DNA from 2 places in the Acetobacterium sp. K1/6 genome. Region 1 is predicted to be linked to the other one. Evidence: riboswitches for the same ligand, from Rfam matches in the RefSeq annotation. Region 1 holds a riboswitch; the other holds the start of a gene.

Region 1 (11,912 bases):
CTTCTAACTCCTTGGTAAACAATCCCTTATCACCGATTTTATCAAGCGGTTTATCCTGAACCAGATCGCCTTTTGTTTTAATGATCACCATCTCGAAGTTTATTTGCGGATGGGCTTTGGCCAGGACATCAATCAGCCACTGGCTTTGGGTTCGGGCCAGAGTACTGCCTCTTGTTCCAACTTTTATATTCATTTCTCTTATCTCCAATTGTCAGTTATTTCCTAGTTTTGACCTGAGTTCTGCATTGGAACATCGGGACAATTCTTTAAGTTTTTCAGTTTTTTCATTCGGCGCACCATCACCCGCTAAAACAGCCTGTCGCAGTAATCGCAGTAAGGCTGTTTTTTCGGTATAGCTTTCATCGTAGCGGTCGGCCAGATCGTCGATAATGTGCTTCGTTAAAGAAGGACTGGCCCCTTCGGTACAGACCGACAGGGTTAAATCACCCCGGCGAATAACGCAAGGAAAAATAAAATCCGAATCCTTCGGATCATCGACCCGATTGCACCATATTTTTTGGGACGCACAGTCTCTTTTAATTTGTCCATTGAGCTCATGATTGTCAGTTGCCGCTACTACCAAATCGACACCAATGAGCTGCTCTTTGTGATAGCCGGAATCAATCCGGGTTAGCTGACCATTCTCAGTTTTAATGATCGACTCCAAAAAAACAGGACTCACCGCGATAACCTGCATGCCGTTTTCCAACAAGGTGACAATCCGTCTGGCAGCAACCTTGCCACCGCCGACAACCAGAACCTTTTTGCTTTCCAAGTTAAATAATAGCGGTGTCATCATTTTGTTGATCTTCCTGTGTTTTTTTGTCTTGAATTCCCGGGAACAGATAGGTCACGGTTTTTTCAATGCCAATAATTTGTTCTTCACACTCCAGTGACTTTAGTTGTTTAATCGGCGGCATCACCATTTCCCGAAATTTGGAGCGGATCACCTTAGCCAAATAAACCGCTTCTTTTTCACTTAAGGTTAATCGGCCGCAGAGGGTTTCAATGGTTTCCTCAGCCAGTTGCCGGGAGGTTTCGTTTAAATCACGAACCATATTATCGACCTTGGCGTGGGTCACCCAGGACAACAGACCATCGATTTCATCCTGAATTTCGGCCGCTATTTTTTTTGCAATCTTGACCCGATAAGCCATTTTTTCATCCATCATATTTTTAAAATCATCAATGGTCAGCAGTTTTACCTGAGGTAAGCTGCCAACGGCTTCTTCGACATCCCGGGGCAGTGCTAAATCGATCACGGTTAGCGGTTTACGCAGCGATTTCATTTCCGCGGCCTTCAAAACAACATGAGGCGATGCGGTGGCAGTAATAATCACATCCATGTCGGGAATGACTTGATAGCGGTCTTCATAATGGATCATCTGGACGTTTTCATGAATGGCCTCGCACTGATCCATATTATGAAAGGTACGGTTAGTCATGTAGGGGTTACAAAAGCCTTCGGCCTTCATATAGCGCAGTGCCAGCACACCCATTTTCCCGGACCCGATGATGAGTATTTTTTTATCGCCATAATCCTCGGGATACGCCCGTTTGATATGCTTTACCGCGGTTGAGCTTAAGGATAAGGGGGTTTCGGATATTTTATAATCGGTTTTCACTTTTTTAGTAAAGGTTATCGCTTCCCGAAACATTTTCGTCAGGTATTTACCACAGCCCTTGATGGCCTGGGATTTTTCCAACGCATCCTTGACCTGACCCAAAATCTGATCTTCGCCCAAAATCATCGAGTCCAAACCGGTAACCACCTCATAGAGATGGACCATCGCTTCCCGCTCTTTTTTAACAAAAAGATAGGGTGCCAGTTCCGCTGATTTTTCATGAAGATAAAAATCGGTTAAAATTTCCCCAGCCGCATCCTGGTCTCGGGTCGAGACGTAGATCTCACTGCGGTTACAAGTTGAAAGAATTATCACCTCGGCTATATCCGCTTCATTCAAAAGGGTCTGGATGGCCTCATTCAAGGTGCGATGAAGAAAAGCCCCTTTTTCCCGAATTTCCAAAGGTGTATCCTTATGATTAATTCCCGCTACTACCAGTTTCATCCACTTGAACCTCCTTTTTCTGATTTCTGATTGCTTCTTCCAGGGCAGCAATGCTGCGAAACCCTTTAATCCCCAGACACTGTTCCAGCCGGGTCATGGTTGCCTGTTCCAAACTGGCGGTTTCCAGGGCTTCAGTATTTTTAAAAACCGCAGTGGTTTCACCTTCTACCAGCACGCCGCCATGATGGAGCACATAGGTGTAATCACAAAATTCATAAATAAAATCCATATCATGGCTGGATAAAATAATCTTGATGCCCTTAGCCAGTGCCCCTTTGATGATCGCTTTGACCCCAGCCTTGCTTTTAGGATCGAGCCCTAAGGTGGGTTCATCCATCAGGATGATCTCCGGTTCGACGGCTAAAACCCCGGCCATCGCCACCCGTTTTTTTTGCCCATAACTGAGATAATGCACTGGCCGATCGGCCAAAAGTGTGATGCCGGTGGCTTCCATCGCCGCCTTCACCCGCTCATCGATGACCGCACTAGCCATGCCCATATTCCTCAGAGCAAAGGCCACATCATCATATATGCCGGAATAAAAGACCTGCTTATCCGATTCCTGAATCACCAGCCCAATCGATTTGCGAAATTCATAGAGATTTTTTTTCTTATAGGATAAGGGTTCTTCTTTAAAAAAAACGGTTCCTTCCGTTGGTTTGATCAACCCAATCAGCGCCGACATCAAGGTCGATTTTCCAGCTCCGTTTTCACCGATCAGGGCGATGCAATTCCCTTTACTTCCGTCAATAGAGACACTTTTTAAGGCCTTAGTGCCGTCCGGATATTGATATGTCAAATTATTAGTTTTAATCATTTTTCAGACCTTTCCGATAGCTTACATGAAAATCTCCCTGATATTGCTTTAATTCCAGGGTTTGTGTCATCTCCTCGTAGCTCTGAATGGCCATGAGAAACAAATTGCTTAACATCATTGCAATGGATTGGATGGCAACTTTAAAATTGCGATAGCCAAACCGCAATTCCTGGGCAGTTGCCATGACTTTAAGTTTATCCCAGTAATCAAAGATGAAGCGGTAGGTTAAAACAAATATTTCTAAAAAAGTATTGCTGATATGGGCTTTTTTCATGACTCCGGCGATCTGCATCACCGGGGTTGTGTAAATTAAAAAAAGCATACAGGAAACTCCTGCCATCGCTCGACAGAAAACCAGGCTGGCCAGCACCAGATTGGTGGCAGTGATACCGATGGTAAACTGAAAAAAGTTAAATGCAAATAAATAATCACCACTACCACGACTTCCGCTGGCGATGGTAAACAATAACGCCAGGGCTCCGGGGATAATAAAGAGGGAGTCAAAAATCAGGGTATGCAGATAAATCCGCACCGGAATTTTTGCCCACAATAGGGTACACCCCACCATAACACCAAAAACCCCTGCCATATACAGGGGTTCATTGATGAAGAAAACCGAAAGGAGCATGACTAACGAAACCACTACCTTCACAGTAGGATTGGCATTGTTTAGTTTATTGGTATGGGCAAAACGATCAATCATGGTTGTCTCCTTCTAAGATGCAGTTAATATTTATATAAGTCGCCGGACTTCAGGTTGGTGACAAACTCCCGTACCGACCAATTGTTAATCTGATGTATGCTGCAAGCTCGGACAGGCTCCCGCCGTGTCCGCCTTGATGCACAGGGTCTGACCCCTAGGTCACAACATGATGTAACAAGTGTCGGTGCTGCTTTATCTTACTATTTACACTGATTTATCGGCTTTTTCATTTTTTTTCGACTTTTTATAAAGGTAGAAAAAGCAGATTCCCAGACCGCCGACACCTAAAATCTGTTGGAAGAGGAATAGCTTTTCTTCCATCTCGCCGGGATCAAACAAGCTTTCAAACCAGGGCACATAATTTTCATCGATTGCGGTGATGGCTGTTCCAGCAGCATCATCTGCGCCTGAAAACTCAGCGTCCGGCAAAGCAATCTGAGGGATAATAATCAGTGCGCCAATTAATAAAATCAGAACAACCTTAGTTATCGGTGAGAGTTTCATTTGAAATAATCCCCTTTTCTTTATATTGGTAAATGGCGTTAACCACCAGTACGGTTAAAATGCCTTCGATAATTGCCAGTGGTATCTGGGTAATCGCAAAAATACTTAAGAACTTAACAACGGAAGCTACAATCCCCCCGACCGGGTCCGGAAAGGCTAGTCCCAACTGGATGGAGGTGGTTACATAGGTTGCCAGATCGGCAATAAAGGCGGCTAAAAAAACGGTTAAGGCTTTGGGAACATTGATTTTTGACAGCCCTTTGTAAATCCCGTAAGCCACAAAAGATCCGACAATTGCCATCGAAAAGGCGTTGGCACCCAAAGTTGTCAGCCCGCCATGAGCCAGCAGCAGCGCCTGAAACAAAAGCGCAATGGTACCAACTACTACAGTGGCAAAGGGTCCCAAGAGGATCGCGCCCAAGCCGATCCCTGTCATATGAGAAGAACTCCCCGTTACCGAAGGCAGTTTAAACGCTGATAAGGCAAAGGTAAAAGCCGTTGCTATGGCTAAAAGAACTTTTTGCTCAGGTTTGTCTTTGAATATCTTCCCAACCTGATAGAGTCCGAAGGCGATAAACGGCAGGGCTAGCACCCACCAGAAAACAGCCCAACCAATGGGTAAAAAGCCTTCCATAATATGCATAGCGTTTACAGGCTGGGCAGCCAAAACAACCATTAAAAACGCGATTCCCACAACGGTCATGGTTTTTTTCATTTTCTCCATGCTAACCTCCATTTTATGATAATTTACCGAAAAAAAACCTTTTCCCCACAATAACTATGGGAAAAAAGGTTTTATCATTACACATATCCATCAATTCTATGATTCACACCAAGAACCAACTTTTGTTAATGTTACTAACTTCCCTTTTCCCTGGAAGGACGCTTTAGTACATCATATTAGTAGGTTTCCTGACTTATAGCTTTTATTCTCCTCGCCTTCCCAGACAAAACGTGCCCAGTGGCCAATTTAAGGAGACATAACTAATTACAGTGACCGGATCGTTCTGGATTCTAACCAGATTCCCTCAATGAAATTTTTCATCCTAAATGATTTTTTACATTTTTATTTAATTGTGGTTATATTATAACATGGATACGATAAATGTACAGTTTTTTTTAAGTGAATTAAGGCTAAAAGCAGTTTTACATGTAGCTTTGATGCCTCTCTCTATTTTTTTACAAACCTTCAATAAGGCCCATTAACTGCCCCTATTACGATAGGCAACACTGATCTTTTAATTAAATGAACTGGGAGGGATTCTTATTAACCAATCGTTGTAACTATTAATGAATCATCTTATAATAGGATCTGGCCGTGAGTAGATAAACCCCAGTATACACTAAAGCATAAACAACAACCCCCACAAGCGTGCATAAAAGAATTAGGGGTATATTGGTCAGCCGGAAGGCGGCTAACATTTTAGTAATAACCGGAAAGGCAAAAGCCACGTGGATGATGGCTCCGGCCAGGGGCAGAAAAAATACCATTAAGATCTGCTTGCCAATAGTTTTTTTAACCTCGGTTTTATCCATCCCCACCTTCTGCATAATGACAAACCGTTCGCTGTCTTCATAACCTTCAGAAATCTGTTTAAAATAGATAATTAACACCGTGGCCATCATAAAGAGGGAGCCCAGAAATACACCCAGGAATAAAAAACCACCAAATATTCCATAAAGTTCTGCCAGTGATTCATAAATATTTCTTATCTCAATATCCGGATTGAGCTGACTAACCGAAGCCCTCACCTGTTTTGAAAAATGGTTAATATTATCTTCACTGCCACTGAGATTAAACATCATGGCGTGATGAATCGCTGGTGACTCACTGTCAGCATTGTCTTTATTGGCATTCATGGCCGTGTAAATAGTCGACATCATCTGTTCGTCATTGACAATGATATAATAGCTATTTCCGGTAATCAATTTCTTTTTGAAGTCCATCGGCACTGATTCGAGCTGTTCAACCACCAAAAACAGATTTTCGCCAAAAACCACGGTTTGTTCCTGGTAATTCTCACCGGCTGAAAAAATCATTACTTCATTTTCTGCCAGGGTTTTGTTTTGATTCGTCATCCGGTTGTAATCTTCTAGCGGTACCGTGGTAATCTTACTGATCGTATTATAATACGTTAGATCCAAGTTCTCATCCGTTACCATATCCGGCAGAAAATGGCTGCCCTCCTTAAAGGCCGTAAAAGTACTCATATCAAAAGACAGTTCATTTGTTGTTTCTACCTTGGCACTGGTCTTTTCGGCTACAACAATTTTTTCAATCTCCGAAAAATCGGTGGTTTCAGCCGCACCAATAAAGCTCACATCCATGGGATAGTAATCCCGCCGCATACTTTCCTGACCGATGTATAAGGATACCGTCGTGGAGATCGTGACCAATACCATGGTGCTGAGAATACAAATATTAGCCAGACCGACAGCATTTTGTTTCATTCGATAAATCATCCCGGAAACTGAAATAAAATTTCGGGACTGGTAATAGAACTTTTTATTCTTCTTCAAGCATTTTAGCAGTGTGACGCTCCCCGCTGTAAACAAAGCATAGGTTCCGATGATGACAAAAATAACGGCCACAAAGAAAAGCAGTATCGCTTCAATGGGATCTTGCACTGATAAAGCAATCGCATAGCCAATTCCCAGCGAAATCACGCCGATGAGCGTCATCAACCATGAAGATTTTGGTTCTTTTTCACCATGCTCCCCACCTCTTAATAAATCAATGGGGTTGGTAAGCTTTACCTGCAAAAAATTAGTTAATAGGGTCAAGCCAAAAATAGCCAGAAATACAACCGTCGTATATAACAAACCCATTTGATCAATCTTAAAAGCAAGTGGACTTTTAATATGAGCAAGGTTAAGAAGGATTAGAAACATCAGTTTCCCAATCAGGACCCCACCAAGGAGCCCTAAACTCAAACTGATTACCGTCACAAATAGCGTTTCATAGAATAACACTCTGGCAATATGCTTCTTTTCCATTCCCAGAATACTGTATAATCCCAGTTCTTTTTTTCGTCGTTTAATCAAAAAACTGTTGGTATAGAAGAGAAAGATCACCGCAAAAATGCCAATAACAATAATCCCGAGGAATAATAATATTTTCAAGCTTTCCGAACCTTGCATTGCGTCTAATCCCTTATTGCTTTGGATTGAAACGATGGTATAAAAAGCCATAATCGATCCGATACAAGTCAGTATATAAGGGATGTAGGTGTTCCCGTTTTTCTTTAAATTGACCAGCGCCAACTTGGGATAAAAAAACTTATTCAAGGTTCTCACCTCCGGTTGCCAGTATCGACAAGGTAAAGGATATTTTCTGATACATGTCGTCGTTACTCATCGAACCCCGATAGATCTGATTGTATATTTCGCCATCTTTGATAAATAACACCCGGTTGGCATGACTGGCTGCTGCCACTGAGTGAGTAACCATCAGGATCGTCTGACCCAGGTCATTGATGGTTGAAAAGATCTTTAGCAGATTCATCGCCGCCTTGGAATCCAAGGCACCGGTGGGTTCATCAGCGAGCACCAGTTTGGGCTCGGTAATCAGTGCCCGGGCCACTGCGGCCCGCTGTTTTTGCCCTCCGGAAACCTCGTAGGGGAATTTTTGTAGCAGTTCCTCGATTTCTAATCGCTGCGAAAGGGGCTTAATCCGGCTGTTCATTTCTTCAAATTTTTTCTGAGCCAATACCAGCGGCAAAAAGATATTATCCTGAATCGAAAAGGTATCTAAAAGATTAAAGTCCTGAAAGACAAAACCCAGATTATCCCGACGAAAGGCCGAAATGTCACTGTCTTTGATAGTGACAATATTTTTACCGTCCAGAAACACCTCCCCACTGGTGGGTTTATCAAGCGATGCCAGAATATTGAGCAGGGTTGTTTTTCCTGAACCGGATTCTCCCATGATGGCCACGTATTCGCCCTGTTCCACCGAGAAACTAACATTAGACAGCGCCTGTACCTGATTCCCGCCAAACCGGGTGGTATAGATCTTTTTTAAATTCTTTACTTCGAGTAATCGCATTATTTTTCTCCCTCTATGATTTGAAATTTTCTTATCGACAACTAAAGTATAAAGGAAACGCAGCTGCCCTGCCATCGCTTCGACTTACATTTCGACTTCTAATCTTACACTTTTGTAAGGTTGTCTTATAAGGCTTCAAACCGCTTAGTGGCCAGATCAATGCTGACTCGGGTGCCCTTTCCCACCTGGGAGGTTACAGTAATTACGTGGGAGAGCTTATTTAATACTTGCTGACTCAAGTAAAGACCGATGCCGGTAGATTTTTTATCCATTCTGCCGTTGTAACCGGTAAAGCCCCGATCAAAAATCCGTTTAATATCTTCTTCTCTGATTCCAACACCGGTGTCAGAAATAATTAGGGTTTTTTCTGAATGTTCATCCAAATAAATGGATATCTTCCCCTGATTGGTGTATTTCAGAGCGTTTGAAATAATCTGTTCCAGAACAAAGATCAGCCATTTTTCGTCGGTTAGAACACGGCAATTCATTTCTTCCAACTCCAACGATATTTTTTTATTGATAAAAATAATGCTATATTTTTTCACCGCCTGTCTGATGAGGTCTGCCAAATCATACTCAACCAACAGCAAATCTGATGACATACTTTCAAGCCTTAAATACTGGAGCACCATCTCGACGTATTGTTCAATTTTAAAAAGTTCCTGGGCATAGGTGCTGGTGCGTTCCCTATCACCTTCCTCCGTCTGAAGTAACAGTCCCATTGCTGAGATAGGGGTTTTAATCTGATGGGCCCATAAGGTGTAGTAGTCAATCATATCCGTTTGCCGGTTATCGAACTGGGAGATCAGCTCAGCCCGATTCTCCGCCAATACCCGGGTCAGGGTTTGATAGTCTACTTCCAGCAAATCCCGAGGCTTTGGTAATTCCCCCACCCCAGCGGTGGCCCTACTGATCCCCTCTGTCAGGCGCTGATGCTTTTGATAAAACTGCACAAAATCCAGACCGGCAAAAACAACGGCCAGAGCCATAACCAGTTCAGTACTATAAACAATCGGCTCCAGCGGCAAATAATACAGGGCATATACCATGGCAAAGACAAGTATGAATAAGACAAAGGCGACCATTACCCTAATCCGACTTTTCAAGTAAGCACCCAATACAAATAATATTTTCATTTTACACCTCGATTAATCCCCAATTAAATAGCCGACGCCTTTTTTAGTGGCAATAAAATCGGCCAGCCCGGCTGTTTCCAATTTCTTGCGCAGCCTGGCAATATTTACCGTCAAGGTGTTATCGTCCACAAAGCAGTCGCTGTCCCAAAGCCGTTTCATAATCACATCCCGAGAGACCACCTTGCCCTTATTTTCCAGTAAAATTTGAAGGGTTTTAAACTCATTTTTACTTAGTTCCACTTTTTGATCCACATAGATAATGCTGGCATCATTAAGATTTAGAATCGCGCCCTTATGTTCCAGTAGGCTTACTTGGCCCTGAAAGGAGTAGGTCCGCCTAAGCAGAGCTTGAATCTTTGCCACCACCACCGCCAGATCAAAGGGCTTGGCAATAAAGTCATCGCCGCCCATGTTCATTGCCATAACAATATTCATGTTATCACTGGTCGACGAAATAAAAATAATCGGCACCTTAGAAAGCTTGCGGATTTCGCTGCACCAATGGTAGCCGTTAAAAAATGGCAGGGAGATATCCAAAAGGACAAGCTGCGGATCATAGGCCACAAACTCATCCATAATATGATGGAAATCCGCAACGATTTGGGTTTCAAGTTCCCATTTATCCAAATGATTTTTTAGTGCTTTTGCTATAATCTGATCGTCTTCTACAATTAGTATTTTATACATACCGAACCATCCTATCCTTTTCTGACCGTGGGCAAAGTAAAACACTGATGCTTTGTTGCCGCTTTGTTGCCGCTTAACTCCCATTATAAATCAAAGTAGCCCAATTTCAAAATCGATCTGAAATTCGACTGTCAGATTTGTTCTTATCGATAACGTTAAAACTCCCCATTGCATGACGGGGAGTTTTTTTGTATCGCTAAAATTTATTCCACACTCCAGGCTTCCACATTGGGGATGGAGTATTGCTGACCATCATCAGTGGTGTCGGTATAAAGGTATTCAACAGTTCCCCATACGGTTACCATTTGGCCTTCAACAAAGGGGGATTCTCCAGAGTTTAAGCGATAATAGACCTGTACCATTTGATTAGGATCATCGTTTAAATCCATGATAAAATCACAGAAGTAGTGTTGATTTTCAAAGTTTTCATAAACCTGATAAACCCGTCCCGTCATCTTGACCTTATTTCCGGTTTCATTTTTAGCCGTTTCAACTACATCGGCATAAGATAACTCTGTGGTCTGAGCTTTAAACGGATCCAATCGGGCCTTTCTCTGGACAGTCGTCTCGTCGTAATAGCCCATGTCAAAATTACCCTCGTAAATTATATCGCCATAATAATTGTAAAGCGTGCCCTGTCCATCATAACGATTATCGGTGTAATTGCCATCATATAAGAGCTTCTTATCAAGATACTCTTGTCCCGGCCCATTTAAAAGATCATTCTGATAATTACCTTCCTGTGTGAACCCATCTTCCCAAACGGTTTCTCCCATTCCCTGAAAATGGCCTTGTTCCCATGTACCGTCATAAGTCCAGGCAACTTCAGCATCATTGGAAACCGTAAACACGCCAGTTCCCTGAGGCAAACCTTTTACCAATTGGCCGTTATAGGTGCCGGTTTTTTCGCCAAATGATAAGGCTAAGGTAATTTCCTGGTTTTTTACCGACTCCGATTTATTGCCAAAAATGCTCGGAATCAGCGAGCAGCCTGACAGCAATAGCGCTAAGCCAAGGGCTGTCAGTATCAATGTTATCTTTTTCATCATACATTCCTTTCAAAACTAAATGTTTGCAAACCATTTGCTTGGTATTTACCCATTCTTTCACCAGTCATTTGTTTTTGCCAAAAATTTTTATTAAAGATCGTCAACCTCAACCATCTGTTTTAGTTGGGTCAGAAAGGCGGCCATCCACTGATTATCCTGACGGATGTATTCCGGATGGGCTAAGACCTCTTTTGGCAACTGGACATAATCATCCGGAACCATTTCATCGCCGCAATTTGCAATCAGATCATTAATAATCGGCAGGGTGTTTTCCAGGTGAAACTGAAAGCCAAAAACTCTTTTGTTATAAATGAAGGCCTGATTTTTGCAGGCGGTGCTTGCGGCAATGACCGTGGCCGCCTCAGGCAGCTCGACAAAGGTATCACCATGCCAGTGAAAAACCACCGGGTTGTCCGGAAAAAATGCAAACAGCGGTGACGCTTTGGCTTCTTTAGAAAACGTGATCGGGAGCCAGCCGATTTCTTTTTGCTTGTTCTGAACAACCTTCCCGCCAATGCTATCAGCAATTAACTGACTGCCGAGACACATACCAAGGACCACCTTGTTAGCTTTTATGGCGGCTTTGATCAATTTTTTTTCGGCCTTCAGCCAGGGGTATTGATCTTCTTCATAAATGTTCATGGGACCTCCCATCACCACCAGCCAGTCAAATTCATTTACCTCCGGCAGTGCTTCATCGTTATACAATTGCGTCGAGGTAATAATACTTTGATTGGTTTTTGCCCACACTAGAATACTGCCGGGATTTTCAAAGGGTACGTGCTGTAAATAGTGAATTCTCATCTGTGACCTTCCTATCTGATTATTGATTATTATCCTTATTTTTATGCAAGTATACCATTTTAAACGCATTTTTTAAATTTTTTTATTTAAAGGCA
Region 2 (11,912 bases), on a different contig from region 1:
AACCTCCCGGAGCCGCCCCATTCCGGCACCAAAAGATGAGCTTAATTTGGCAGCCGTTTCAAACGCCAATCCACATTCATCACAAAACGCCAGAAAAACAGACTGTGAACAATTATACCCTTGCCTAAAAAGGTTCCGGGCTATTTCAGAATGCGTTTTTCTCTGGTTGTCGTTTAATGATGTCTTTTCTTTTGTTTGATGTCTCATTTAATCTATCATGCCTTTCCTTCTTAGAACTTTTTTAAAAATGCTTACTCCAATTTTTCTGGTTTCAATGTGTAAGTACTTTTAATTTCTGTCTATTTTAACACCAATATCAATGGGCTTGGCACTGTATAAACTGGTTGTAATGATCCCATTTACATTTGTTTGGGCATATTTTGAAATATTCGTCTCGTTGATTCCGCCGGCCGCCAATAAAATACCGGATGGAAACTCTTTTCTTAAACGTTCCACTGCCCCAGTCAGCTCTTCTGCACTCATTTTGTCAAACTGGATGCCGTCTACTCCAGCCTGACAAAGACTAACTGCCTGCTCCAGCGTTGTTGCTTCAACAATGATTTTCTTTTCACAACATTCCGCTTTTATTTGCGGAAGTTTGTCGATCAAACCCTCAAATCCACCGATAAAATTCAGATGCTGTTTAAAAACAAGAATGGTTTCAGACAAACCCAACCGATGAGGCATGGCGCCACCCGCCATAATGGCTTTGGTCGCCAGGGTTTTGGTCCCGGGAAAACCCTTTCGGGTTGTCAGAACGGCCATATTCGGGTTATAAGATTTAACAACATCTACCATTTTTCGTGTTTTTGTTGCGATTCCCGAACAATTATCCAGAATATTCTGTCCTACTTTCCAGGCCATATGCAAATCCTCAGCCCGACCGATTCCTGTGATCAGCTCTGAACCAGCGGTAATCTTCTCTCCGGAAACAACCATATGATCCATCTCAATATGCATCCGATCAAAAACCGCTCGCACCTCTTCGGTTCCGCACACAACCGCGTCTTCTCGTGTAAAATAAGTAATCCGAGCCTCCTGCTCTCTGATCCCCAGTGTCCAGCTGGTCAAGTCAATATAAGGAACATCCTCATTAATCAGCCGGTCGATTTCATTAATTGCTATAAACGCCATATCTTCCCCCATGTTCAATTGATTATTTTAAATGATTTATCTTCTATTTTCTCAATAATACTGCCAATCTGTAAAGCATTCGTTTTATTTTCATCTAGTTTTACCGTTACTGTCGTAAAATCCGCACTAACCCCAACATCATCAATACCATCCTTACTTAGTAATGTCTCTTTGATTTTTTTAACACATTTTGGGCACATAATGCCCTCAACCTGCAAAGCAAACTCTTTCATGCACGGCTCCTCCTTTCTCGTATCGTCCCAATAAAAACTGGTTAACTTCCTGATCCTGACAGTTTTTAAACAAGTCCGTACTTTTACGGACCCCCCGTAGTTCACCCTTAACCATAATGCCAATCCGATCAGCCATTACTTGCGCCTCATTAAAATCATGGGTTACAAATAAAATAGTACAGCCAAATAGTTTATGAATTTCTTTAATTTGCTGATACATCATTTCTTTGGTGGCCGGATCTAAGGATGAAAAGGGCTCATCCATCAACAACAATTTTGGATTAAGAATCAGTGCCCGGGCAAGGGCCGTTCTTTGACGTTCACCCCCACTTAAGGTTCCCGGATACTGATTCAAGATATCGCCGATGGACAAGATTTCAGCCATTTTATCAGCCATTTCTTTTTTATAGGCCTTGTCTTTTCTTTGAATTTTTAATCCATAAGTAATATTCTCATAAACAGACATGTGATGAAACAGACCGAAATCCTGATAAACAAAACCAATCTGCCGCCTCTCTAAAGGAATTTTGACTACCGGCTTTCCCTGAATGCACACTTCACCAGAGAATTTCCGATAAAAACCGGCCACGGACTCCAGCAGAACAGTTTTACCTGATCCGGTTCTGCCCAGCACGGCAAAGATTTCTTTTTCACGAATGTTTAAATTGATATTATTCAATTGAAAGGTTCCTAATTTAATGGAGTAGTCTTTAATTTCAACCATTGTATTAATCATCGGTTCACGTCCTTCATCCTGCTCTCCTGGGGATTTTTCCTGCCAATCCAGTTGGTCAGAAAAAGAGAAATCAGCGAAATAATCAGAATAATTGTTGCCGATGCCATGGAAGCACCGGTATCCCCGGTTGCCAGATTTAAATAAACGGATGTCGTCAGGGTTTCTGTTTTCATCCGGGTGGCTCCTACTAACATCAGCGTCGCCCCAAATTCGCCGAGGCCCCTTGACCAGGCTAAAATAATAGTTGTGATAATGGCATTCTTGGATAGCGGTAAGGTAATGGTTATGAAGCGTTCCCACTTCGTCGCTCCCAGACTGCCGGAAATAAACTCCAGTCGCTCATCAACTTCCTCAAATGCGGTCCGAATAAATCGGACTACATAGGGAAGATTGACAACGGTTTGAGCAATAATGATACCATTTTTATCAAAGACAACCTTAAATCCCAACTCTTTAAGGGCCTTACCAAAGTCTGACGAAAAAATAATTAATAAACTAAGACCCAAAACCAGATAGGGCATCGATAATGGCAGTTCAATCATCATCTGACACAGTTTTTTAAAGGGAAACGCAGTCCGTGTTAATGCATATGCGGTGGGAATGGCGAGCACCATACAAATGATTGTGGATATACTTGCGGTGAACAGGCTCATTTTAACAGCGAATTGCACTTCTTCTGAATAAAATGCCTGACCCAAATAGGGTAACCCTTTTAAGACGATTGCCACTATCAGTACTGAGGTAAAGCTAATAACTATGACCGTAATGACGATTGTAATGATTTCAAATAAACTAAATACTGAAAATCGTTCCCTCATCAGATCGTTTAATTAACTACTTCGTATCCATAGTTTTCCCATATCGCTTTTGCAGAATCCGAATCTAAGAATGTCATAAACGCATCCAGTGTTTCGGTATTTTTACTGCTGCTTAATTGTGCCGCCGGAACTTTTTTGACATAGGTATCCAGATCCGTTGTCTTGACAATTTCGGTGGCGGAACCAGTCACATTTTCTTTCCAGACAATAATCGCATCGCATTCATCAACGGACAGGGCATTAAATATTTCCGGTGCTGTGGCTGCCCGGGCAATGACATTGACATTGCTTAAAATCCCCAGATCTGTTAACGCTTTATTGGCAATCTTACCAATTGGCGTGGCATCGCCATCACCCAGCACAACTTCCACCCCTTCTTTTGCTAGATCGTTTAAGCCGGAAATTCCCAGTGGGTTTCCGCTTTTTACAGCCAATACAGGGATGTGTTTGACCAGTTCTTTACTTTTTGTAACAAAATCTTTAACTGGTGCCAATTCATCAGCGGAGCCGGCAATAAACAAATCCCCTTCACCAGTTGTCTTAATCTGATTCTGAAGCTGGGCCGCATTGGCATAAACAACTTCCATTTCACAACCGGTTTCTGTTTTGAATTTATCGGCAATTTCCCCGAAAGGCTTGGTCATGCCAGCCCCACAGTACACAAACAAGATTTGACCAGCGAGACTTTGACTTTCAGCAACTTTCTCTTGCGCTCCGTCAGCCTTACTGCTACAACCTGATACCAAGCTGATAATTATTCCCATTACCAATAATACCACTAACCAATTCTTAACGCTCTTCATCACATCTCCTTTTCATTACTTTAGTATTGTTTTGTAACGTTTAGATATGTTTTGAATTATATAATAGGTTATTGGCATATGTCAAGTAACCAACCCTTTTTCTTCGCAAGCAGCCAAATTTCTTCACTTGTATTAATCCTTGGTCCTTTTAAAAATGATCAAGGTGCTTGATTATTGACCGATTTTAGACTATAATAAACTAGAAAAAGTGTTTACAAAAGGAACGCGGTAAAAATCCGCGACAGTTTCTTTGCTACTGTAAGGAGAAGAATATGGACGCATTCAGTCATTGGGTTAACCAAGAAGGCTGTGTGTATGATGTCCCTCTGAGTCAGGATATTTTTGTCAAAACACGATCTGTTTGAAGCTTCAAAGAAGGCTGCAAAATGTGAGAATAAAACGAAATGACGCCCCACCGATCAACTGCAGGCGTCACGGAAACAACTCCGTATTTGCAAACCTTTTTTAAAAAAGGTTTTTTTGTTTTTTGCAGACTGGAGGATTTATTTATGGCCAATAATAAAAATCGCATCGCCCTCATCGGACGGATCGGTAGCGGTAAAACCACCCTATTTTTACGGCTGACCAATGAATTTATTACCTATGGGAAAACCCAGCAGGTCAGTTATTCTGATCATTTTATTGATACCCCTGGCGAATTTGTTGAATTACCCTGTTTTCGTCCTCAGGCCATTAATGTAACCTGTGATGCGGGGCTGATTATTCTAATTAATTCCAGCACCGATCACCAAAACTCGGTTCCACCTAATTTTGTCTGTACCTATAACATCCCCGTAATTGGGGTTATTACCAAAATTGATCATAAACACTGTAACCTCAAGCGAAGTCTACGCTACCTGACTTATGCCGGAGTCCACCCTGATAAGATTCACCCGGTAAGTGCATTGACCGGCGAAGGGGTCTCTGAACTTAAGACGGTTATTCAGGCGTATGTCGCTTTTGATCATTAAGCAAACGACCTGCCGTAGACTTACTTTCAAACAGCGATATGATTGCTAAACTTGCGTCTTAATCGTTTCCCACTTCACCAAGCCTTGTTATTGTCTGGCCAGCTCAAAGGCGGCCTTTTTTAACACGCAGTCCAGCGAGGTGTCCTGTTTTTTTTCATCATTTAAGATCAGGCGCGAGGGACAGCCCCCGGGACAGATGCTATAATAGTCACATGTTTTACAGCCTTGCGATTCTGCCTTTACAATGACAACGTTTTTTAAGGGGCGCGCTTTTACCACATTCCCCATAAAATATTTCGGATTTTCAATTAGTGATCCGCAAGGGTAAACATCGCCACAAGGCAGCACGACATAGGATCTACCGCAGGATGCATAACAGTATTCCTTGTTGCACGAGGTCATTTTCAACCGCTGCTTCGCTTCATGAACCTCACGGATCACAATTTTTTTACCAGTCAGCCGATATAATTCCTCAGCAGTCTCAACCATTTTCGTCAACGCTGTCTTGATTTGCTCTGGGGTGGCTTTTTTGATGATCGCCCGCTGGTCTCTGGCGCGCCCTGCATCCCGCAATAAATCAAGGCCAATCCCGCCTACATTACCCAAATAATAGGCGAAACTGACCAGCTTGGGAAGCTGTGTGATGCTGTGACTGGTCACCACGCTGTTGAGATTGATTTTGATTCCTTCATTAGCCAGACACCCAATCCCGGCAATCACGTCTCTTGTCCTTCCCCGGGTAAACTCATTCACCTCCGGGGGACCATCAAGACTGACCCCTAAGGCAATCCTCATTTTTTTCAGGCCCACGGCAATCTCCGGGGTAATGCAGATGCCGTTGGTCTGCATCTGAAAGCTGGCATTGTAATTTTTTTCCTTCACATAAGAAACCACTTGACAGATTAAAGGGTAGTTCAGCAGCGGTTCTCCCCCGGCGAACTGAATTTTCATATAATGATCGGAAAACAGATCCAGCGTCTGAGCCGCGGTCTCAAAATCCATATCCGCTTTTAGATGGGTTAAACCGGCATAACAGTATTCGCAGGCCAGATTACAGCGACCGGTAGTCCAAAGGACAATTAGCACACTTTCTTTTGAAATAATAACCACCTCCGTTACACGTCTTAAAAATTGTGATCTCACCCATCACTTCTTTTTACAGACTTTTCTCTGAATCGAACAGGGCATCCACTTCCTGAATACTTTTGTTCCATGCTTCCACATCCTGGTGACCGACAATTTCGATTGTCCCGCCCTGGTAATCACCCTGGGATTCTTCCATCAGCTCTTCCATATCACCCTCAATTTTCATATAAATATTTGTTAAAATTTCTAATGCCTCGAGACTAGGATTCCATTTTTGTCGTTGGTGGAGCTCCAGAAATCGTCTTGACATTTCCTCAATGGCAAAGCTATTCTCCTGGCTAAGCCAGCTTGCCATTTCCGGATCACCGAGATAGGTCTTAACGATTTCATCAATAGCCCTGTCATCAACATTTTTGGTGGTACACTTCCAGCTAAAAATGGTTTGCGCCTTTCGCATTACCTCGGCGGCACCACGATAGCCCTTGTCCATTACTGAGCGGTTCCAGAGCGGATTAAATAAGGTGCCTTCGACAATGCGATTGAGCTCATCTGCCATTGTTGTAATAACTACCTTTTCTTTATTGTTGGAGGTCCCGTGATATTGTTTGAGCGCATCCTGATCAAACTGATTTTTGACCATGTTAAAACCGCCGATCACCGAAGCGCTATAGCCAGATGAAAGCAGGTCATACCGATTACTCACTGAGGTTTCAAAAACAAGCTCCGCCGACTTAACGTTATCCACAAATTCTTTATGGGACACCGCTCCGTTTAAACCATCGCCATAGGCATAACCCGAAAATGAGGTAAACACCTTGGCCAACTCATCTTCCGACTCCCAGGCACTGGCTTTTAAGGCCAGATCTACGCCAGAGCCGTAGGTTCCCGGCTTGTCGCCAAAGATCCGCATGGTGGCACGCCGCCACCTCGTTTCCTGGGCCACTTCTTCTGTTCCTGCCAGTTCATTGATTGTTTTTAAGGCATTGCGGCGAACAAAATTTAAGCTTTCTGGTTCGTTAAGCACAGCCACCATTTGCACTGCCTGATCCATCAAGGCAATCAGATCGGGATAGGAATCTCTTAAAACGCCGGAAATCCGGATGATCACGTCAATTCTCGGCCGTCCCAGTGCTTCTAATGGAATCGCCTTGACATCCATCACAATCCCCGATTCATTCCAGACCGGTGTAACGCCCAATAAGGCCAGAACCTGAGAAAGCTGTTCTCCATTGGTCATCGAGATGTCGGTGGAAATCATGTTCATGGCCACCTTTTCGGGAAATTGTCCGGTGTCTTTTTGATGTTGACGAATTAATTGATCCGCCATTTCCACCCCAATGGCATAGGCCGATTTGGTGGGAACTTTTTGGGTATCCATCAAGTAAAAATTTCGCCCGGTTGGCATAATCCGCCCCAGTCCATCCCGGGGTGAGCCCGCCAGCCCCGGCTCTATGTAATCCCCCATCAAGGCCTCGATCAGGGCCCTTGATTCATTTTCAACACTCATCAAACTGCTTTGGTTGTTTTTTATTTCATTTTCCAGCACCGCCGCTTCCAGAATGCCCGGTACCATCACATCACTGGGGTGCGACTGGAGTTCTGCAGTTTTAGTCGGGCTGAGCAAACCAGAAATCAACAACAACATTTCCGAATGATAGGTATAGTCATCGATACAGTCTTTTTTCACCAGCGATGCATACAAGCTGGTTCCATCAATTGATTCTTTGATATAGGATACCTGATGACTGAGTTTGGGAACCTCTCCCCAAATATGATTCTCCTGTTCAAAGGAATGGGTGATGGACTGAGTTAGTAAACCCTTGAGTTTTTTTACGCCTTCTAAAAATGCCACTTCTTTTTCAACGATTTTGCAATATTCCGGTGTCTGATTGATGCGATTTTCAATGCTATTCTGCATCACTTCAACCTGCTGACTTTGAACATCAACCGCCTCCAGGTAGTTTCCCAACTCATTGATCACTTCAATCCGGGTATAATCGGTATTGAGACAGCTGGGCAGATAATCAAGCACCACCGCATAATTACGGCGCTTGGTACCCACGCCTTCGACGCCGATGGCGGCATTATAGCAATAAAAATTAGGCAGATTGCCAATCACCACGTCCGGCCAGCAGAATTCTGACAACGCATTGGTTTTTCCCGGCAAATGCTCCAAACTGCCAGCAGTTCCGACGTGAACTACGGCATGGGCCTTTAACAACTCATCGATATAGCGATAGGTGGCCAGATACTGATGGGGCGGCGGGCAGGCTGGATCATGAAGAATCTTGCAGACTTCCCCGGTACATTTCGGGCCATAACAGCCCCGTTTGGGCTGAAGCATCACCCACACATTGCCAAAATTCAGCCCGGTAATGACCAGCTGATTCTCGAAAACCATCCCTTCCCCGGGCGGTGGTCCCCAGGCTGCTTCCATCGACGCTCTGAGCAGCGGGTCCAAGTTCTCATAGAATTGATTGTATCCGCCCCGGCCGGACAGTGGCATCCGATAGATGTCACCGCCAGCCTTGACAATGTCCTCAACCGTGGTCCAACGAAAATCCTGATAGGCTTTTTTATCCAGCATCATTTTTTTAAGAGCCGGTCCATCGGCGGGAATGTCCGTTATCTGGTAGCCTGCGGCTTTCAAGGTTTTCAACATCCGCACCACACTTTCAAAGACATTAAGCCCGGCCCCTGATCCCAGCGTCGCTTCAACGCCCGCGCAGGGTGAACAGTGTAGCATTAACACGATTTTTTTATCAGCAGCTTTCACCTTTTTAAGTTCAATGCGTCGAATAATTCTGGCAACCAGCCGCGAAATCCGCTCGGGAATCGGCGTCATCTTCAGCATATCCTGAGTATCTTTGCGGGTACCAATAATAATCGGTTCAATCATCCCCATCATTTCACTGGTGGTAAAGGCCCAGGATATTTCCGCCGAAAGACCGGCTAAATTCGCTTCCCATTGCTGCTGATTCTGGAGCCGACTGACAACCGGCCGAAAAACCGGGATATTCATTTCCTTAAAAACAGCCACACTTTGAGAAAACAAGTCTCCGGATTGCGTATTTCCGGTAGCGGCCTGCATTTGAAAATTAATGAGTCCATCAATGCTGAGTTTTCCATTGCTGGAAAAATAATCGCTGATAATGGTTCTAAACCCTTTTACCCCACTTTCTTCATCCGCTGACGAATAACTAAAAACCGGGATCACCCGAATCCCCTGAACCTCCAACTCCCGAATTAAGGCTTCCTCCACCGCCGCTTTTTTCTTAATCCAGTTTTCGTAGTGGGTTAGAATGCCTACCACCATTTGGGCATCGTCCAAACCACGATACCAATTCTGATAAGCCGCCAAGCTCGAAAAAACAATTTTTGTATCGGGATGAAAGATACCATCCCGAACGCGTTTTGAAAAATTTTCGGAATCAGCTGGCTCGCCTGATTTTAATTTGCCTTCTTGGTGGGCGGACGCCCTGACGCCATTGGTCTGTTTTAAATCGCTCTGTTTTTTATTTATCCGTCTGTTCGCTTGATTACTCACTGTTTCCCCCTAAAATGACGATTCTTTGGAAAGATCCCGGACAGCTTCAGCCAGCACATCCGCTTCCAGATCTTCAATCCGGTAGTAACGGGCACCCATAGCGGCGGCCAGCTTCCTGGCCAGACCCAGTTTAATAAAATCCACCTCAGTATCCACGACGATCATCTGGACACCCTCCCCGGCGATCCGTTTGCCCATTTCCAGGGCTTCTGTAAAGGAATCCCCTTCACCCAGTGCGACATTGGTTCGTCCATCGGAAACCAGCACCAGAATCGGCAACAGATCCGAATTTTTTCGCTGTTCGTTCTTAATGACTTCATAACCCTTTAATAAACCCGCGGCCAGTGGGGTTTTGCCGCCAGTGGGTAAATCCCGGAGGCATTTCTCGGCCATATCGACACTGCGGGTAATGTTTAGTAGTACCTCAGCGTCTTTTTTACGAAAGGATACCAGCCCAACCCGATCCCGTTTCTGATAGGCATCGGTAAGCAGTGATACCACCGCCCCCTTTACCGTTTCCATTCGTTTTTTGACACCCATGGAACCACTGGCATCGACCACAAAAACAATGGTGCTGCCGGTGCGCTTTTCCCGCAGTTTTTCGCGCAGGTCTTCGGTTTTGATGATCAGTGCCAGGCCGTTAGCTTCCCGCACCCGCTGATAGGGCGCTGCCGCCCGTAAGGTGGCGTCAAAGGCCAGGTCATTAATCGTATTGCGGGGCAGGGCACTTTTGATATACTGCCCTTTTTTGGCATCGGTTTTTGTTTTAAGCCGTTTGCCTTCGCCCCTTCTTTTTTTGCGGTCAAGCACCTTAATATTTAAGTTTTTCACCATAAAGGTTCGGCCGATGGCGTCAATCTGATCCAGCAGCTCACTCAGATCCGGTTGTTGCGGGGGCTCGATTTCTTCTTGCTCCAAATCCTCCGCATCATTGTCATCATTGTCATCGTTGTCTTTATCATTATCATCAGGCGCTTCTGAGGCCTCCGGATCGGATTGATCGGTGCTGTCATCCTCAGCATCGTTTTGATCTTTTTCCGGGTTTTCTTGTTTTTTTTCTTCTGGTTGTTGCTCCGGTGCTTCATCATTTTGCTCATCCGGTTCCTGGGGATCATTGGGCTTTTCCCGTTTGCGATGGGGCAGAACGAGCTGTGCAGCTTCCTTGATATCATCGATATTAATATTCTGACGTCCTGCCAGAGCCGCCAGAGCTTTGGCCGTTTCAATCATCATCAGCTCCGCCCGATTGCCGGCACAATAGGCCTCGTTAACAATATCAGCAGTCAGCTTTAACACCGTTTCCGATATTTTTACCGCCTCCAGATTCTTTCTGGCTTCAAGTATTTGGTTTTTTAAAATCTCGGTGTCCTCTTCCCAGGCTTTAACAAAGCTAGCCGGATGGTGTTCAAAAGCCAGACGCCGTTTGACAATCTCTTTTCGCTCAACCGGATTCTTCGACCCCTCCACCGCCACATAGAGTCCAAACCGATCCAGAAACTGGGACCGTAAAAAGCCTTCTTCGGGATTCATGGTTCCGATCAGTACAAACCGGGCGGGATGTTCAAAAGAAATACCTTCCCGCTCAATATGATTCACCCCGGATGCGGCCACCTCTAAAATACTGTTAACGATGTGCTCACTGAGCAAATTGACCTCGTCGATGTACAAGATGTTCTTGTGGGCCTTTTTTAAGATCCCGCTGCCAAAAGCTCGCTTACCCTGAGAAATGGTTTTTTCAATATCAATACTACCAATCACCCGGTCTTCGGTGGCATTTAAGGGTAAATCCACCACCTCCATGTTCGGGGTAATCTGACCGAGATTACGAACCAGAGTGGACTTGGCGGTACCCTTTTCTCCCGAAAGCAGCACCCCGCCGATCAGCGGATTAATCAGATTGAGAATCAGCGCTTTTTTCACCCTTTCCTGTCCCATGACGGCGACAAAAGGAAAGCGATAAGCAGGCCGATCCTGGTGTCCGATCTGCTTCAGGTTTTTTTTATTCATCGGGCATTCCTCCACAACTGGCCGGCTTCTCCCGGGATCGCTGTCCCGCAACGAATTATACGACAGCATCGCGAGCACTCCCGACGGCACTAATGATTTGCTCAACCTGATCAAAATTGTAAATGCCTTCTTCAAACGGCGTACGACGCAGGCGATGGGGCAAGACCAGCTCCGCGGCTTCTTGCATATCGGCTGGAGCAACCTCCGTCTGACCTTTAAAGGCGGCAATGGTCATGGCGGTTTTGATCATCGCAATATCGGCCCGATGACCATCCACCTCCAATTCGATACTGATTTTTACCGCTATCTCTAGCATCTGATCACTATAGCTGACCTTTTCGAGCAGCTTTTTCGCCATAAGAATGCGATCCCGTAGCTCCTGCTGGTCGGTCGTAAACTGTTTGGCAAAGGCTTCCTTATCCTTTTCATAGGCCAGTCTGTTTTTAATGACATCAATCCGTTTTTCAGGATTACGTTCACCAATCACATCCACCACCATCCCAAACCGATCTAACAGCTGGGGTCTTAAATCCCCCTCTTCGGGGTTCATGGTGCCGACCAGGATAAACCGTGAGGG

What was found. A riboswitch is a leader RNA that binds a small molecule or an ion and turns the genes downstream of it on or off. The one in region 1 is predicted to bind cobalamin.
Region 2: linked by a shared signal. The riboswitch ahead of U2P91_RS13240 (EutP/PduV family microcompartment system protein) and the one ahead of U2P91_RS08895 (energy-coupling factor ABC transporter permease) in region 1 are both predicted to bind cobalamin.

The regions. Positions count from the first base shown of each region.
Region 1 covers NZ_JAXQGA010000008.1:60,368-72,279, reverse strand. The annotation lists gene hemC (hydroxymethylbilane synthase) at 1-193, opposite strand, end outside; gene U2P91_RS08920 (precorrin-2 dehydrogenase/sirohydrochlorin ferrochelatase family protein) at 212-799, opposite strand; gene hemA (glutamyl-tRNA reductase) at 777-2,069, opposite strand; gene U2P91_RS08910 (energy-coupling factor ABC transporter ATP-binding protein) at 2,044-2,886, opposite strand; gene cbiQ (cobalt ECF transporter T component CbiQ) at 2,879-3,589, opposite strand; gene U2P91_RS08900 (energy-coupling factor ABC transporter substrate-binding protein) at 3,794-4,093, opposite strand; gene U2P91_RS08895 (energy-coupling factor ABC transporter permease) at 4,071-4,808, opposite strand; cobalamin riboswitch at 4,978-5,159, opposite strand; gene U2P91_RS08890 (FtsX-like permease family protein) at 5,381-7,390, opposite strand; gene U2P91_RS08885 (ABC transporter ATP-binding protein) at 7,374-8,141, opposite strand; gene U2P91_RS08880 (sensor histidine kinase) at 8,267-9,277, opposite strand; gene U2P91_RS08875 (response regulator transcription factor) at 9,290-9,964, opposite strand; gene U2P91_RS08870 (hypothetical protein) at 10,168-11,010, opposite strand; gene U2P91_RS08865 (type 1 glutamine amidotransferase) at 11,104-11,817, opposite strand.
Region 2 covers NZ_JAXQGA010000016.1:563-12,474, reverse strand. The annotation lists gene U2P91_RS13270 (C-GCAxxG-C-C family protein) at 1-207, opposite strand, end outside; gene modD (ModD protein) at 289-1,134, opposite strand; gene U2P91_RS13260 (heavy-metal-associated domain-containing protein) at 1,149-1,367, opposite strand; gene U2P91_RS13255 (ATP-binding cassette domain-containing protein) at 1,342-2,103, opposite strand; gene U2P91_RS13250 (ABC transporter permease) at 2,100-2,921, opposite strand; gene modA (molybdate ABC transporter substrate-binding protein) at 2,930-3,724, opposite strand; cobalamin riboswitch at 3,902-4,087, shown strand; gene U2P91_RS13240 (EutP/PduV family microcompartment system protein) at 4,234-4,695, shown strand; gene U2P91_RS13235 (radical SAM/SPASM domain-containing protein) at 4,783-5,838, opposite strand; gene U2P91_RS13230 (cobaltochelatase subunit CobN) at 5,852-9,328, opposite strand; gene U2P91_RS13225 (magnesium chelatase subunit D family protein) at 9,338-11,404, opposite strand; gene U2P91_RS13220 (ATP-binding protein) at 11,391-11,912, opposite strand, start outside.